One region of the Methylovirgula ligni genome, then DNA from elsewhere that is predicted to be linked to it. Evidence: predicted binding sites of a transcription regulator. Region 1 holds the regulator's gene; each other region holds the start of a gene.
The links. Region 1 encodes PhoB, which activates phosphate uptake and scavenging genes when phosphate is short. Its sites were predicted from a motif close to TGTCATNNANCTGTCAT; they were not measured.
Positions count from the first base shown of each region.

Region 1 (5,454 bases):
CCGGAGACGCCGAGCTTCCAGGCGGCCGCTGCGAATGCCGACTGGGCGCATGCCCCCGGCTTCCAACTGATCCTGACCAATCAGCCCGGCGACGCATCCTGGCCGATCACCGCCGCGACCTTCATTCTGCTGCCGAAGCAGCCGAAGGATGAGGCGGCGGCCAAGGCGGCGCTGAAGTTCTTCGCCTGGGCCTTTGACAAGGGCGGCCCGGCGGCCGAGGCGCTTGATTACATCCCGATTCCGGCTGCGGTCGTGACGCTCATCAAGAAGACCTGGGAGGACGAGGTCAAGGGCGCGGATGGCAAGGCTCTGGTGAACTAAACGAGCTTTCGATCCTCGACAAATCCGGATGCGGCGGCGGCGCCGCATCCTCAAAACAAGGATCGCCGTGCGCATAACCGGGTTACGGCAATCCTCTTGAGTGGCGGAGACGGCGTTTGGCGGACATAGCGGTAAAGGGCGGCCAGGTGGCCTACGAAGATGCCGCGCGGCGGGCGCGCGCGTTAAGCGGCTTCAAGTTCCGCGACACGACATTTCACTGGCTGACCTTTGGAGCGGCCGTCGCTGTCCTGTTGATCCTCGGCGGCGTCATTGCTTCGCTGATCTACGGCTCCCTGCCGGCGATCCGCGCCTTCGGCCTCGGCTTCCTCGTCAGCAATGTCTGGAACCCGGCGACCGACCATTATGGCGCCTTGGCCGCGGTCTATGGCACGGTGGTCACCTCCTTCATCGCCATGATCATCGCCGTGCCGATCGGCCTCGGCGTCGCGATCTTCCTCACCGAGCTTTGTCCGCACGCGCTGCGCCGGCCGATCGGCACGGCGATCGAGCTGCTCGCGGGCATTCCCTCGATCATCTATGGCATCTGGGGCCTGTTCGTCCTCGGCCCGTTCCTCCAGCAATATATCCAGCCGGCGCTGATCAAGGCCTTCGCTAACATCCCGGTTCTCAGCACGCTGTTCGCCGGGCCGCCCTATGGCATCGGCCTGCTGACGGCGGGCCTTATTCTCGCGATCATGGTTTTGCCCTTCGTCTCGGCGGTTGCGCGCGACGTCTTCGACACGGTGCCGCCGCTGCTCAAGGAGGCGGGCTACGGCATGGGGTACACCACCTGGGAAGTGATCCGGAACATCGTCATCCCCTATACACGCGTCGGCGTGCTGGGCGGGGTAATGCTTGGCCTGGGCCGCGCGCTCGGCGAGACCATGGCGGTCACCTTCGTCATCGGCAATGCTGACGTTATTCCCACTTCGTTGCTTGCGCCGGGAACGACGATTTCCGCCGCGATCGCCAATGAATTCACCGAGGCAGTCGGCGATCTCTATACCTCGTCGCTCATCGAACTCGGCCTGATCCTGTTCGTCATCACCTTTATCGTGCTGGCGATCTCGCGGTTCATGCTGATGCGGCTCGAGAGGCAGGGGGGGTAATCATGGCGCTTTACGATTCCCGCAAACGGGCCAACGCAGTCTGGCTCGGCCTCTGCTACGCCTCCGTGGTCTTTGGCCTGTTCTTCCTGGTGCTCATCCTCATCACGCTGCTGTGGAACGGCTTTTCCGGACTGTCGGTTGCCGTCTTCACGCAGAACACGCCGCCGCCCGACAGCGCCGGCGGCCTGCTGAACGCCATTGTCGGCAGCCTCATCATCACGATCCTCGGCGTGGCGATTGGCACGCCGCTCGGCATGCTCGCCGGCACTTACATGGCGGAATACGGACGCAACACGAAGCTCACCCAGGTGGTGCGTTTCATCAACGACATCTTGCTCAGCGCGCCGTCGATCGTCATCGGCCTGTTCATCTATCAGGTCATGGTGACGCGCATGGGCCATTTCTCCGGCATCGCCGGCGCCGCGGCGCTCGCCGTGATTGTCATTCCAATCGTCGTGCGCACCACCGAAAACATGCTGCTGCTCGTCCCCGGCGCCCTGCGCGAGGCGGCGAGCGCGCTCGGCTTGCCGCGTGCAACCGTGGTCGCGAAGATCGCCTACAAGGCGGCGCGCGCCGGATTGATCACCGGCGTTCTGCTGGCCATCGCGCGCGTCAGCGGCGAGACGGCGCCGCTGCTCTTCACCGCGCTCAACAACCAGTTCTATTCGACCGATCTCAACGCGCCGATGGCGAGCCTGCCGGCCATCATCTTCCAGTTCGCGATGAGCCCCTACAAGGCCTGGCAGGGGTTGGCCTGGACGGGCGCGCTGCTCATCACCCTTGCCGTGCTTGGCCTATCGATTCTGGCGCGGACCCTCAGCTCTCAAGGACCCAGCCGATGACCGCGGTAGCGACGACGACAGTGCCGGCCACAAACGAGCTTCCGACGAAGATCTCGGTCCGCAACCTGCAATTCTATTACGGCCAGAATCATGCGGTGAAGGACGTCAACATCCCGCTCTACACCAACAAGGTGACGGCGCTGATCGGGCCCTCCGGCTGCGGGAAATCGACGCTGCTGCGTGTGATGAACCGGATGTACGATCTCTATCCCGGCCAGCGCGCCGAGGGCGAGGTCATGCTCGACGGCGAGAATATTCTCAAGCCGGGGCAGGATCTCAATCTGCTGCGCGCGCGTGTCGGCATGGTGTTCCAGAAACCGACGCCGTTTCCGATGACGATCTATGAAAACATCGCCTTCGGCGTGCGGCTCTATGAAAAGCTTTCGCGGGCCGATCTCGACGCGCGGGTCGAGACGGCGTTGCGCGGCGCGGCACTGTGGGACGAGGTCAAGGACAAGCTCAATGCGAGCGGCCTGTCACTCTCGGGTGGCCAGCAGCAGCGGCTCTGCATTGCCCGCACCATCGCCATCCACCCCGAGGTCATCCTGTTCGACGAGCCGTGCTCGGCGCTCGATCCCATATCCACCGCGAAAGTGGAAGAACTGATCGATGAGCTGAAGGACAAGTATACGATCGCCATCGTCACGCATAACATGCAGCAGGCGGTGCGCGTCTCGGAATATACCGCGTTCATGTACCTCGGCGAACTGGTCGAGTTCGGAACCACCACGCAGATCTTTACGGCGCCCGAAAACCAGCGGACCCAGAACTACGTCACCGGCCGTTTCGGCTGAGGCCAGCGATTCCAGGACCAGATGCCATGACCGACCATACCGTCAAAGCTTACGACAACGAGCTTGAGGCTCTCGGCCGCAAAATTGCGGAGATGGGCGGCATTGCCGAGCAGATGCTCAGCAATGCAATGGACGCTCTCGCGACTCTCGATACCAGTCTGGCACGGACCACCGTCGCCATGGATCAGCGTCTCGATATTCTGCAACGCGATGTCGAGGAGCAGGCGATCCTGACCATCGCCAAGCGCCAGCCGCTTGCGGCGGATCTGCGCGAGATCATCGCTGCGATCCGCATCTCCGGCGATCTCGAGCGTGTCGGCGATCTCGCCAAGAACATCGCCAAGCGGGCGTTGAAGCTTTCCGGCGAAACACGGCTGCCGCGCGCCGTCGTCGGACTCAAATCGATGCACGAGGCGGCGGCGATGCTGCTGAAGGACGCGCTCGATGCCTATGCGCTGCGCGATGTCGAGCGCGCACGCATGGTCTGGACGCATGACGTGGAGCTCGACGCGCTGGAAGATTCGGTCTTCCGCGATCTTTTGACCTTCATGATGGAAGACCCGCGTAACATTTCGTTCTGTGCGCATCTTTTGTTCTGCTCGAAAAATATCGAGCGGATTGGCGATCATTCCACCAACATCGCAGAAACGGTCGTCTATCTCGTCACTGGCGAGACCTTGCCGATGGACCGGCCAAAAGGGCCGTCGCCGGCGGCCGATTATCTGCCCCTGCCCAAGTGAGCCATAGATGAACAATCAGATCATCTCTGTTCCCGACCCGCGCCCCGCCGCCGCCTCCGAGCCGCGCGGTGTGTCGCCACGGCCGAATTCCGCCGCCGTCGCACCGCCGCGCATCCTCGTCGTCGAGGACGAAGCCGCGCTGAGCCTGCTGCTCAGTTACAATCTTGAGGCGGAAGGCTTCATTGTCGAGCGCGTCGAGCGCGGCGACGAGGCGGAATTGCGGCTTGTCGAATCGCCGCCGGACCTCGTCATCCTTGACTGGATGCTGCCGGGTGTTTCGGGCCTTGAAATCTGTCGGCGTATGCGCGCGCGCGATGCGACGCGCAGCCTGCCCGTCATCATGCTGACGGCGCGCGGTGACGAAAGCGAGCGGGTGCGCGGGCTCTCGATCGGCGCCGACGATTATATCGTCAAGCCCTTCTCGGTGCCGGAATTGATGGCGCGGGTGCGGGCGCTGCTGCGGCGGGCGCGGCCGGATCGTGTCGCGGCGCTGCTCACGGCTGGTGATCTTGCGCTCGACCGCGAAAATTGGCGGGTCAGCCGCGGCGATCGCAATGTCCATCTCGGGCCGACCGAGTTCCGGCTGCTCGAATATCTCATGGGCAAGCCTGGCCGCGTCTTTTCGCGCGCGCAATTGCTCGACTCGATCTGGGGCTTCTCGGCGGAGATCGACGAGCGCACCGTTGATGTTCATGTCGGGCGCTTGCGCAAGGCGCTGTCGCAAGGCGGGGAACGGGACCCCATCCGCACGATCCGCGGCGCGGGCTATTCCTTCGACGAGACGTTCGGCAAGAACGACTGATCCCGTCTCATTGCGACCAAAGCGAAGCAATCCAGAACTATCGTCGTTTTCTGGATTGCTTTGTCGCTGACGCGCCTCGCAATGATGAGTTAGGCCGACTGGACGCGCCGGCGGCGGTCCTGCACGGGCTGATAGGCGATGCGGCTGTGATAGCTGCAATAGGGGCCGCTCTGGCTGGCGCCCTTCTTGGCGCCGCAGAACCGGAATTCGCCCGTGGCGGGGTCGCCCATCGGCCAGCGGCACATAGATTCCTTCAAATCCATGATCGTGACCATTTCGGACATCGGGATCACAACATCTTCCTGGGGTGCCGGCTGGATGGCCGTGTTTGGTTGGGGTCGCATGGCGAGGGCGGTATTGCCGCGCACAAGGGGCATGCTTGAGCGCTGATGCGCCGCCGGTCGCGCGACTTTCGGCCGAGCCCGGGCGATGGCCGGAACCGCCGTCTTGACGCGCCCGGACATTCCGAGCCGGTGAACCTTGCCGATCACCGCGTTGCGGCTAATGCCATTGGCAAGTTCACGAGCGATTTGGCTGGCGCTGAGCCCTTCCAGCCAGAGTTTGCGCAGAAGCTCCACCCGTTCATCGGTCCAGGACATTCAGTCCTCCTCGATTTGGATCGGAAAAATTAGCCTGTACGCGGCTAACGAGACCCGACAAACGCGGTACAGCAGGCAGAATCCGGAATCGCCGCAGCGCCGGAAAACCGGCGTCGTACAAAAGGTTACGCATTATGATGGCCCGCCGCACGAGATGTCGTAGTCGACGCCTGAGAGGCTACACTAGGCGTTGAATCCCGCGCAAGAGTCGCAATGACCTTCCCAAGGGCGTTTTCAACAATCCACA
Region 1 is NZ_CP025086.1:1,316,030-1,321,483, forward strand. Features, by position in the region: gene pstS (phosphate ABC transporter substrate-binding protein PstS) at 1-321, shown strand, start outside; gene pstC (phosphate ABC transporter permease subunit PstC) at 438-1,430, shown strand; gene pstA (phosphate ABC transporter permease PstA) at 1,433-2,272, shown strand; gene pstB (phosphate ABC transporter ATP-binding protein PstB) at 2,269-3,066, shown strand; gene phoU (phosphate signaling complex protein PhoU) at 3,093-3,806, shown strand; gene phoB (phosphate regulon transcriptional regulator PhoB) at 3,814-4,608, shown strand; gene CWB41_RS06440 (GcrA family cell cycle regulator) at 4,698-5,207, opposite strand.

Region 2 (5,454 bases), 520 kb from region 1:
TCGCCTTGTCCTGAAAGATATTGTAGCTCGCGCGGAACAGACCGGCATATTGCGGCCCGATACCCGTGCCATACGGCGCACCCGTAGCCGGGTTGTAAGAGGTATAGGCATTATTCGAATGCAACTGGCCAGTCGTCGGTCCAGTCAGGAAGCCACCGACCCAGAGCCGATCCGTATTCGAGTGGAAGCCTAAGGCCGTGCGATTATCGCCGCCGCCGAATGCCGTGGCGATAACCTGCGAGCTCGCGCGCTCCATGAAGAGGATGTTCGGCGATCCAACCGGCTCGTCGAGAGTCCATGGCACGTCGATCGCGCCGATGGTGAACTCGGTCGGCAGCGGGCCGCCGTGCTTGTAGAGACCGTCATAGCTGATGAACGCGTTTTCGATACCAGATGCAGCACCGTTATTGGTGATACCGGTCGCGGCATTCGAATAGCCGTCAGACGTGCCGCCCAGATCGTACTGAATGCGGTAGGCCCAATCGCCGAGGAAAACGCCTTGTACGCCGATGCGGGCGCGGCGGAAATTGATGCCGCTGGCGAGACCTGCGTTCCCAAGTCCCGCCTTGCCGGGCGGGGTAAGGCCGGGGCTGACCTGATGATAACCGACATAGCCGCCGGTATCGATGTTCAATTGGCCGGTCAGCTCGACCGTGTTTTGAGCGTCGGCATCGGCGAAGCCGAAGTGCACCGGGCCCTTCGAGCTCTCGATCACATGCGGGCCGAGCAACGGCGGCGGTTCAGCGTCCTTGGTGGCGTAGATCGGGCCGCCGTGGCGCTTCAGATGATGGATTTCGGCACGCAGGGCGCCGATCTCGGCCTGCTGGCGTGCCTCGATCCTGTGGATCTCGGCTTGCAGCTTGGCGATCTGCGCGTCGTCTGCGAAAGCCTGGCTTCCCCAGACTGCGAGAAGGCTCGACGAGGCGAGGAAGACGAGGAATTTGCTTTTGCGAGCGCTGCGGATGCGGCCCGAGGTCAGTTCGTTTGTCATTGCACCCCCCAAAGGATGCATAAACTTAAATTTATAAAGCCCCTTTTAGTCAACCGCGCTCCGGCAATACGGCGCGACTAATCATACTGTGTGGGATTTAGACCACAGCTAAGCAGGACTAAATGTAGAAAAAGAAGGGTTTTCTATAGCATAGGCTCATCGAAGAATTATTTTCGCAGCATACATAGCGCCGTCATGAAAGTGTAATATGAGCGTTATATTGGCTTTGAACTGGTTACAAGCTGCCGGTGGAAAATATAACATTTGGCGTGCGGCTATACCGACTCAATCCTGAACAATTCACGGCAACAATCAAGCCGAGCGCTGGGCCCGGCTTGATCATTTGTGAGTCGATTATCGGCGCGAATCAGTAGCCGTTGGCATCCATGTCTTCGTCGTTGATGGTCATGTTGAGGTTTCCGACGCAGGTCTGAAACCCCTGCGTGCCCGGCGCCGTACCCATCTGCGCACAAGCGCGCCGAACTGACGTCATTTGATCGCCGCGCTGATACGAATCGGAGAAGGCAGCGGTCGGGCTAGCCTGCGCGACGCGAGACAATGCTGGAACGCCGAAGGGCTCGGCTTGCTCCGGCGCAGCCGCATCCTCGCGGTCCAGTACGCACAGAGCAAAAGCGCTCGTGCCCGGACGATAGCCATGCCGCCGACAAACAGCCTGCTCACGCGCTGTGCGCTGCGCTTCGTTCATTGAGATCGCGGTTTTCGCCAAGCTGCGCTCGCAGGCGACATAAGTCGACACCGCCGGATCGATACCCATGCTGGCGCAGGCGTTAGCGATCGCGGTCCGCTGGCTGGGACTTTGCGCGTTGGCGCCGAGCGGCGCGAGCGTCAAGGCCGCGAGAAGAAACGATGACAAGACGACAAGTATTTTCATGCTCATTTACCTCAATAAGCCCCGAGCTAAAATACCTGTGCCGAGCACATTACTGTAGTAAAAAACGATTTATTCGATTCTATTCTTATAAAACATGCTTCATGAACTATATTTTATTATCCGGTCTCGGCAGCAATGCGCCACCGAGATCGAAACCAGGGCGCGAAACAGGCTGGGATTGCTCAAGGATCGCTGGCGACGCCAAGTTCTTCCGCCGACCAGCCGCCGCCAAGCGCCATCAGTAAAGCCGTGCTCGACTGCAGGCGGCGCGTATCAACATGCAGAACCGCCCTCTGCGCCTCGAGCGCCGCGGTTTGTGCGATGATGACGTCAAGGTAGTTCGTCGCGCCGCCGCGATAGGAGGCGAGCGCAAGGTCGGACGCGCGTTTCGCTGCGATCGCCGAGGCCTGCACATCCCGCGCCTCGTTCCTCAGCGCATGAAGCAAGGCAAGATCGTCTTCGACTTCCTGAATGGCCTTCAAAACGGTGCCGCGATAATGCGCGACCGTTTGCAGATAGGCGGCCTCGGTTGCCGCCAGTTCCGCGCGCCGCAGCCCGGCATCGAACAACGGCAGATAGACAGTCGGCCCGACCGACCAGATGCTGTTCGAAAGGCTGAGCAGATTGATGCCCGTGTCCTGCTCGCCGGCAAGCAAATTGATCGTAAACCGTGGAAAGAAAGCAGAGCGCGCAATCCCGATCGATTGATTGGCGGCGGCCGTCTCGCGCTCGGCGGCGGCGATGTCCGGACGCCGTTCCAGCAATGTTGAAGGCACACCATGTGGGATCACCGGCAATGCCGCTTTGCGGACTTCGGACGGAATCGAAAAATCCGACGCCGGACGCCCGACGAGCGTTGCGATCGCGTGTTCATAGAGCGCTCGCGGTCCCGCGATGTCGGCCAATAGCGCCTTGGCGTTTTCAAACTGTACTTGCGCCCGCGCCACGTCAATCGGCGCACCAATCTTGCCGCTCAACCGCTGCTGCGTGAGATTCAGCGCGTCGCGATAGGCCGCCACCGTATCACGCAGCAGCGTGGCCTCGCGATCGAGTCCCCGGAGGCCAAAATAATCGCGCGCCAGGTCGGCCTGCAAACCGAGACGCGCCGCCGAAAGATCGGCCAGGCTCGCCTGCGCCTGCGCCTTGTGGGCGGCGATATCGTCCTTGATCCGGCCCCAGAGATCGACCTCGTAGGAAGCCTCGCCTTGAACAGTGTTGGCGCCGTAATAATCCGGCTCGCCCGAACCGCGCAGAGGACGATTGTTCGATTGCCTGTTGTAAGAGAAGCTCGCCTCGCTGCCGATGTGTGGATAAAGCGCGGATTGCGCTTCCGCTACATAATCGCGTGCCTGCAGATAGGCGGCGACCGCCTCCGCGAGGTCCTGATTGGCCGTCTCGACCTGCGGCTCGAGCGCGTCGAGTTCGGGATCGTCGAAGGAGCGCCACCAGTCGCCGCGCGGCGCCTCGTCACTCGGCTGCGCCGGCTTCCAGTCCCCTGCTTCCTTGAACTTCGCTGGCACGCTGACGGCCGGCGGCCGATAGGCCGGAGCAAGATCGCAGGCCGCCAGCAGAAATGCCGGCGCCAGCGCCAGAAGAGCCGAATATCTCATGCCGCCCCCTCTGCCCCGGCTATCGCGCGCTGAGCTCAGTTGCGGCCCGCTGGCCCGCGACGCGCACCTGATCCCCCGCGGCAATCGAATCCGACGGGCTCCTGATGATGCGATCGCCGGGCGACAACCCTGACTTGATCTCGACCTCCTGACCGAGATCGCGGCCGACGACCACGGGCTTGAGCACCACCTTGTCATTTGCATCGACCGTCGCGACCTCGGGGCCGAGCCGGCGGAAGATCAACGCGCTTGCCGGAATCCGCAGGGCATTGGGATCGGGCGGCAGATCGAACTCGACCTCGACAAAGGCGCCCGGCTGCAACAAGCCATCCTTGTTATCGCGCCGCAGTTCGACCAGAAGCGAACGCGAGCGCTGCGAGATCGCATCAGAGGTCGTGGCGACCGTCGCATCGAAACTCCGATTGGGAAATTGCGGAAGTTTCAACTGCGCCGTCATGCCGACATGAACCTGCGCGCTGAAGGCCTGCGGGACGTCGACATAAATCCGCATCTCATGCACGTCGGCAACGTCGAAGAGATCGGGCGCATTGCCCGGCGTGGAGCTGACCAGGGCGCCGACATCGATCTTGCGCGCGGTGACGACACCGTCGAACGGCGCGGTGATCTTCTTGAAGCCTTCCATTGCCGCCAGCCGCGCGACATCCGCGGACGCAGCGGCGACCTCCGCCTTTTTGGCGTTGTAATCGCCGGCTTTTTCATCCGCCGTCTGCTGCGAAACCGCGTCGGTGACGCGCATCGCCTGCCAGCGCTTGGCGGTCAGTTCCGCCAGCGCCGCATTGGCTTGGGCCTTGGCGAGTTCGCCTTTTGCCTCTTCATACTGCTGGTCGAGATCGGGCGTATCGATCTCCGCGAGAACCTCGCCGACTTTCACCTTGGCGCCGATGTCCTTGTACCACATTTTGACGTAGCCGCTGACGCGGGCATAGATCGGGGCGCTGAACCAGGCCTCGACTTCGCCGGGCAAAACCAGATGCTGTGCGCTGCTGCCGCGCGAAGGGCTCACGAGTTCGACCGTCGGGATCGCCTCCGTCTGCGTCAGGCGGATTAGATCGCTCTCCTCTCTTTCGCGGCTCGAAATGCCGACGAACGCGACGCCCACGGCGACCACGCCAATCAGCGCAAGACGCCACAGGACTTTCCGCCCAAGCGTATTGCCCGCCTCGCCGCGATCCTTCGTCCGCTTGCTGACCTGGTCGTGCATCGGGTTTCCTAGCTATGGACCAAATGTTCGCTTCGCGCGCGGCTGCGCGAGGGCGGCACCGCGCGGCTGTGAACCGCGGCAAACAGCACCGGCACGAAAACGAGTGTCGCGCAGGTTGCGCAGATGAGCCCGCCGATGACGGCACGGCCAAGCGGTGCATTCTGCTCGGCGCTCAGCGCCATCGGCAGCATGCCGATGATCATTGCCAGCGCCGTCATCAGTACAGGACGGAAACGGGTCACACCCGCGTCGAGCGCCGCAGCCGTCGCATCCGCGCCCTCCGCGAGCTTTTCGCGTGCGAAACTGACAACGAGGATACTGTTCGCGGTCGCGACACCCATGCACAGGATCGCACCAGTAAGTGCGGGGACCGAAAGCGTCGTATAGGTCGCAAACAACATCCAGACGATGCCGGCAAGGGCCGATGGCAACGCGCTGACAATGACGAAGGGATCTATCCAGGACTGGAAATTGACGACGATCAGCAGATAGATCAGCACGATCGCCAGAGCGAGGCCGCCGAAGAGCTGGCCATAGGCCTCTTTCATCGTGCTCACCTGCCCGCGCAGCACGACGGTCGATCCGGGTGGTGCTTCCTTCGCAGTCTCGTCCAGAATCTTCTGAATGTCGGTGGCGACGCTGCCGAGATCGCGGCCGTACGTCGTCGCGTAAATATCGACGACAGGCTGAACGTTGTAGTGCGAGACGACGGCGCTGCTGAAACCGCGGCGGATCGTGG
Region 2 is NZ_CP025086.1:1,840,942-1,846,395, reverse strand. Features, by position in the region: gene CWB41_RS08815 (OprO/OprP family phosphate-selective porin) at 1-991, opposite strand, end outside; gene CWB41_RS08810 (hypothetical protein) at 1,359-1,841, opposite strand; gene CWB41_RS08805 (efflux transporter outer membrane subunit) at 2,066-3,493, opposite strand; gene CWB41_RS08800 (efflux RND transporter periplasmic adaptor subunit) at 3,513-4,715, opposite strand; gene CWB41_RS08795 (efflux RND transporter permease subunit) at 4,724-5,454, opposite strand, start outside.
Region 2: a site for PhoB is predicted at 1,183-1,199, ahead of CWB41_RS08815 (OprO/OprP family phosphate-selective porin). Genes of this name have one in related genera too.

Region 3 (5,454 bases), 310 kb from region 1:
TCGTATCTGACCCGACACACATAATGCGTGAGGACGGAAGCATGAAAGTTCTATCGATCAACGGTCAATCGCACCAGGTCGACGTGCCAGATGACATGCCTTTGCTCTGGGTTCTGCGCGACGTTCTGGGCATGACAGGCACAAAGTTCGGCTGCGGGATCGCCCAATGCGGCGCCTGCACCGTCCATCTGGCGGGTCAGCCCGTGCGCTCCTGCCTGTTGCCGGTGAGTGCGATCGGTGCGCGGCAGGTGACGACGATCGAAGCGGTGGGGCAGACGCCGAACGGCCACAAAATCCAGCAGGCCTGGCTCGATAAAGAAGTCGTGCAATGCGGCTATTGCCAGTCCGGGCAAATCATGTCGGCCACGGCGCTCTTGAACCAGACTCCGCATCCGACCGACGCCGATATCGATGCCGCAATGTCGGGCAACATCTGCCGTTGCGGGACTTATGTCCGTATTCGCGAGGCCATTCACGCGGCCGCGTCGGTTTAGGGAGGCAGCCATGGGATATGACATGCCCTCACGGCGGTTTGTGCTGAAGGCCGGTGCAGCAGCGGGCGGCGGCCTGTTGCTTGGCCTGCATCTGCCGAGCCTTGCACGCGCTACGGCGGCGCCCGGCGCCATGGATCTCGCACCCAACGCTTTCGTGCGCATCGATACGCATGGAACGATCACCCTCATCCTGCCGCACACCGAGTTCGGGCAGGGAATCTACACGAGTTCTGCCATGCTGATGGGCGAGGAACTCGATGTCGGCTTGGATCAAATTGCGGTCGAGACGGCGCCGCCGGATATCAAACACTACATCGATCCTATTCTCGGCGACGAAGCGACAGGCGGCTCGGTATCAACGCGGGCCGACTGGGTGCGTTTACGCGAGGCTGCGGCGGTCGCGCGCACATTAATGGTGGCCGCGGCGGCCAAGCGCTGGAATGTCGACCCCGCGACATGCCGGGTCGAACGCGGCGTCATTCATGACGCGACCGGCCGATCACTTGCTTACGGCGATGTCGTGAGCGACGCCGCGCAATTGCCGGTGCCGGCGAACGTCAAGCTTAAGGATCCATCGCAATTCAAACTGATCGGCACCAGCGCCAAACGGATTGATACACCGTCCAAGGTCAATGGGACTGCGATCTACGGTATCGACATCATCGTCCCCAACATGCGTTTCGGGACCGTCGCGATCACCCCTGTCAAGGGCGGTAAGCTCGCCAGCATGGACGAGGCGGCGGCGCGTCATGTGCCTGGTGTCCAGGATGTCATCCGCAATGACGAGGGCGATGCGGTCGCCGTGATCGGCGATCACATGTGGGCGGCGAAGCAGGGTCTCGAAGCGCTCAATCTCAAGTGGGACGCCGGAGAGAACGGCGATGTGACGCTCGAAACGATCATATCCACGATGGATCGGGCGTCGCACAACAAAGGCGTCGTGGCCAAGAAGGAAGGCGATGCGGCCGCAGCGATCAGGGGCGCGGCGACGCAGCTTTCGGCAATCTATCAATCGCCGTTTCTGTCGCATTCGCCAATGGAGCCGCTGAATTGCACGCTGCATATCAAGCCGGATAGCGCTGAAATCTGGCTCGGCACCCAAGTTCCGGTGCGGGCGCAAAAGGCGGTCGCCAAGGTCGCCGGCCTGCCGCAAGACAAGGTGACGGTCCACAATCAGCTCATGGGCGGTGCCTTCGGCCGGCGGCTCGACATTGATAGCGTCGAAGTCGCGGCCTCGATCGCCAAACACGTCTCCTATCCGGTCAAGCTCGTGTGGACGCGTGAGGAAGACCTGCGCCACGATTATTATCGGCCCTATTATTACGATCGTGTCGCCGCCGGCCTCGATGCGGACGGGAAACTCGTCGGCCGTACGCATCGCGTCACCGGCCCGTCTATTCTCGCGCGCTGGGCGCCGCCCGCTTTCAAAAACGGCCTCGATGACGATGCCGTCTTATGCGCGGCTGAGACGCCTTACGAAATTCCCAATGAATATGTGGACTATGTCCGCGACGAACCACGGGCGATGAACACAAGCTGGTGGCGTGGCGTTGGCCCGACGCATAATCTCTTCGTCGTTGAAAGCTTCATTGACGAATTGGCCCACGCCGCCAAGCAGGACCCGGTCGAATTTCGGCGCGGCATGCTCAAGACGAATCCGCGGGCCCTCGCGGTCCTCAATCTCGCGGCGGAGAAGTCCGACTGGGGCAGTCCCCTGCCGCGCGGCACCGGACGCGGTGTCGAGTTGCAGTTCGCGTTCGGCAGCTACCTTTGCTGCGTGCTCGAAGTGGAAGTGACGCCGCCCGGCGAGATCAGCGTGCGCCGCGCCGTCGTCGCGATCGATTGCGGCATGACCGTCAATCCCGACACGGTCCAGGCGCAGATTCAGGGCGGTCTCATCCTTGGTCTCGGCACGGCCATGTACAACGAGATCACGCTGACCGGCGGCGCGATCGACCAGAGCAACTTCCACGATTACCGCGCGATGCGCATCAACGAAGCGCCGAAGATCGAAGTCTATCAGATCCGCAACAGCGAAAAGCCCGGCGGCATTGGCGAGACAGGAACGGCGGCCGCGGCGCCAGCCCTGGGCAACGCTATTTTCGCTGCCACGGGTAAAAGATTGCGCCGGCTTCCATTCGGGCGCGGGCAATTGAGCGGAACCTAGCAGACAGCACCATAGTCCCATTGTGAGGATGGACGCTCGCGCATGAAAAAGTGGCTCGCCTTCGCGTTTGGTCTTGTTGCTCTCGCCGTCATCGCCGCGGCGGCGTTCTTCCTCATACCCGCCGGGCTCGAACCCGTGACAGCAAGTGCGGCCGCGCCGACAGGTGCGGCGCTGGTCGCGCGTGGCGAATATCTGACAAGGGCCGCCGATTGCGAAGCCTGCCACACAAATCCCGGCGGCGAGTCTTTCGCAGGCGGCCGTGCGTTCGATCTGCCGTTCGGGACACTTTATGCGCCGAACCTCACGCCGGATCGCGAGCATGGCATCGGCGCATGGAGCAACGCGGAATTCGTGCGCGCCCTGCATCACGGTATCGGACGCAATGGCGAAGACCTTTATCCGGCATTTCCCTATGCGTCTTATGCCTTGCTGACGGACGACGATGCGCTGGCGATCCGGGCCTATCTCGCGACCGTCAAGCCAGTCGCCGCGACGCCACCTGCCAACGACCTGAAATTCCCATTCAACCAGCGCTATCTGATGCGGGCCTGGAAGCTCCTGTTCGTCCCGGGCCATCGCTTCGAGGCGGATGCCTCCAAGGATGCCACCTGGAATCGCGGCGCCTATCTCATCGGGCCTCTGGGCCATTGCGGCGAATGCCACACGCCACGCAATCTGCTGCAAGGTCTGGATGACAGCCGTAAATTTGCCGGTACGAAACAGGTCGGCTGGCTCGCCTATAATCTTACCAGCGATCCCGATCATGGGGTCGGCGGCTGGAGCGACGCGCAATTGGCGCAATATCTCTCGACCGGTCACGCCGAAGGGCGCGGACCGGCGTCGGGGCCGATGGCGGAGGTCATCGGATTTAGTTTGCGCTATCTGAGCGCCGACGACATCCGCGCGATGGTCACCTATTTGCGCAGCATCCCACCGCAGCCCGATGGGCCGCCTGCCGTGGGGCGCGGGGCGCCGGCTGAAGCGGGCAAGAATCCGCTTGGCGCGCACATCTTTGTCGAAGCCTGCGCCGGCTGCCATTTGCCGAGCGGTCACGGGCGCCAGTCGCCCTGGGCGGCGCTAGCCGGCTCGCACACGACCGGCGATCCCGACGCCAACAATCTGCTTCAGGTGCTGGCTCAGGGAACGCAGATCAAGACTTCGCAGGGGCTGATGTTCATGCACGCGTTTACGAGCGCCTATACGGATGAGGAATTGGCGGCGGTCGCCAATTACACCTGCGCGCAATTTGGCCAAACCGCCTGCCATCTCACGGCCGATCAAGTCCATAAGGTGCGCAAGAATGCGCCGACCAAGACTCTCGAGGCCTCGCAGTGAGTGCGATTGTCGTCTCTGTTGCGGCATCAGGCTGCGCCCGCCAGCGCATTCAAAGCCCTGTTTTTGCTGCGAAAGAGCAGTAAAACTGGCGCACCCGACAGGATTCGAACCTGTGACCTCTGCCTTCGGAGGGCAGCGCTCTATCCAGCTGAGCTACGGGTGCCTGGGGCGCACAGCGGCGCGGCAAACTTCTAGCTGATCCGCCGCGCGGCCACAATGCAGCAATTCGCACTCGCCAGACTGGCGGGCGAGCCGAACGTGCGGCCACCTATCGTCGGCAGGTTAGACTTTTAATGCAGCGTCTCGACGCTTCGCAGCTTGGCGATCTCGTCCTTGAGGTGAAGCTTTCGCCGCTTGAGTTGTGCCAGCTTCACCTCGTCAACCGAGGGATGGCACCATTCACGCGCGATGTCGCGATCAAGAGCATCGTGACGGCGTTCAAGCTCTGCGAGATGGCTTTCCAAAGACATGCTTGGCTCCTTGGCAGACGCGTCCACGAAGGTAGTGTGACACAGGATTGGTCGGCGGCAAGGGCCTTGCCCGGGGTGCATCGAAAAAATTCGCGCCTCACCCGCCCCGCGGCGACGCAGCCGCTAAACCTTTGTTAACTCTTGCATCATCAGCTTGAGCACAGCATGATTCAAAGCCGCGTGATCGGGGCAGCGCAAGCCAGAGGCAAGCGCTATTTTGTTGATGATAGCGCGGGTTAGAAACACCATGTGCGGTCCAGCACATTCTGCGTTTCGCCGCTTTTTTACGCTAGCTTCGCTTGAAGGGGCTTGGGGGTCGATTCGATGCATTCGAAGATGAGATTGAGCGTTCTGGCGCTGTCCGCGATCACTGCCGTCGGCTTGCTGTGCGTGCCGGCTCTGGCGCAATGGCATTACAACAACGGCTATCAGGCGAATTCCCCGAATTATGGCTACCCGCCCTATCCGGGCGGCGGCCAGCCGGGCCAGAACTACGGCGAGCCGCAGCCCGAACCGCCGGACGCCTATGTGCCGCCGGACCAGCGCGGCTATGCCAGCCCGCCGCAACGGGTGAGCCCGGACAGCGCGCCCTATAACCCGCCGCCGGACGATGATGCCGCCGCAGTCGGCAAACACACGCGCCAGGAAGTCGACTTCCCCACCAACGAGAAGCCGGGCACGATCATCGTCGACACCAATACGCGCCATCTCTATCTCGTCGAGGGCGACGGCCGGGCCTTGCAATATGGCATCGGTGTCGGCCGCGAAGGCTTCGCCTGGAAGGGCGTCGCCGAGGTCCACAGCAAGCAGGAATGGCCGAAATGGTTCCCGCCCTCTGATATGCTTCAGCGCCGCCCTGACCTGCCGCAAGAGATGGACGGCGGTCTCGGCAATCCGCTCGGCGCCCGCGCGATGTACTTGTGGGAGAACGGCAAGGACACGCTCTATCGCATTCACGGCACCAACGAGCCGGACACGATCGGCCAGG
Region 3 is NZ_CP025086.1:1,627,980-1,633,433, reverse strand. Features, by position in the region: gene CWB41_RS07815 ((2Fe-2S)-binding protein) at 42-494, shown strand; gene CWB41_RS07810 (xanthine dehydrogenase family protein molybdopterin-binding subunit) at 505-2,661, shown strand; gene CWB41_RS07805 (c-type cytochrome) at 2,704-3,996, shown strand; tRNA gene CWB41_RS07800 (tRNA-Arg) at 4,083-4,159, opposite strand; gene CWB41_RS07795 (YdcH family protein) at 4,287-4,466, opposite strand; gene CWB41_RS07790 (L,D-transpeptidase) at 4,803-5,454, shown strand, end outside.
Region 3: a site for PhoB is predicted at 4,492-4,508, ahead of CWB41_RS07795 (YdcH family protein). Genes of this name have one in related genera too.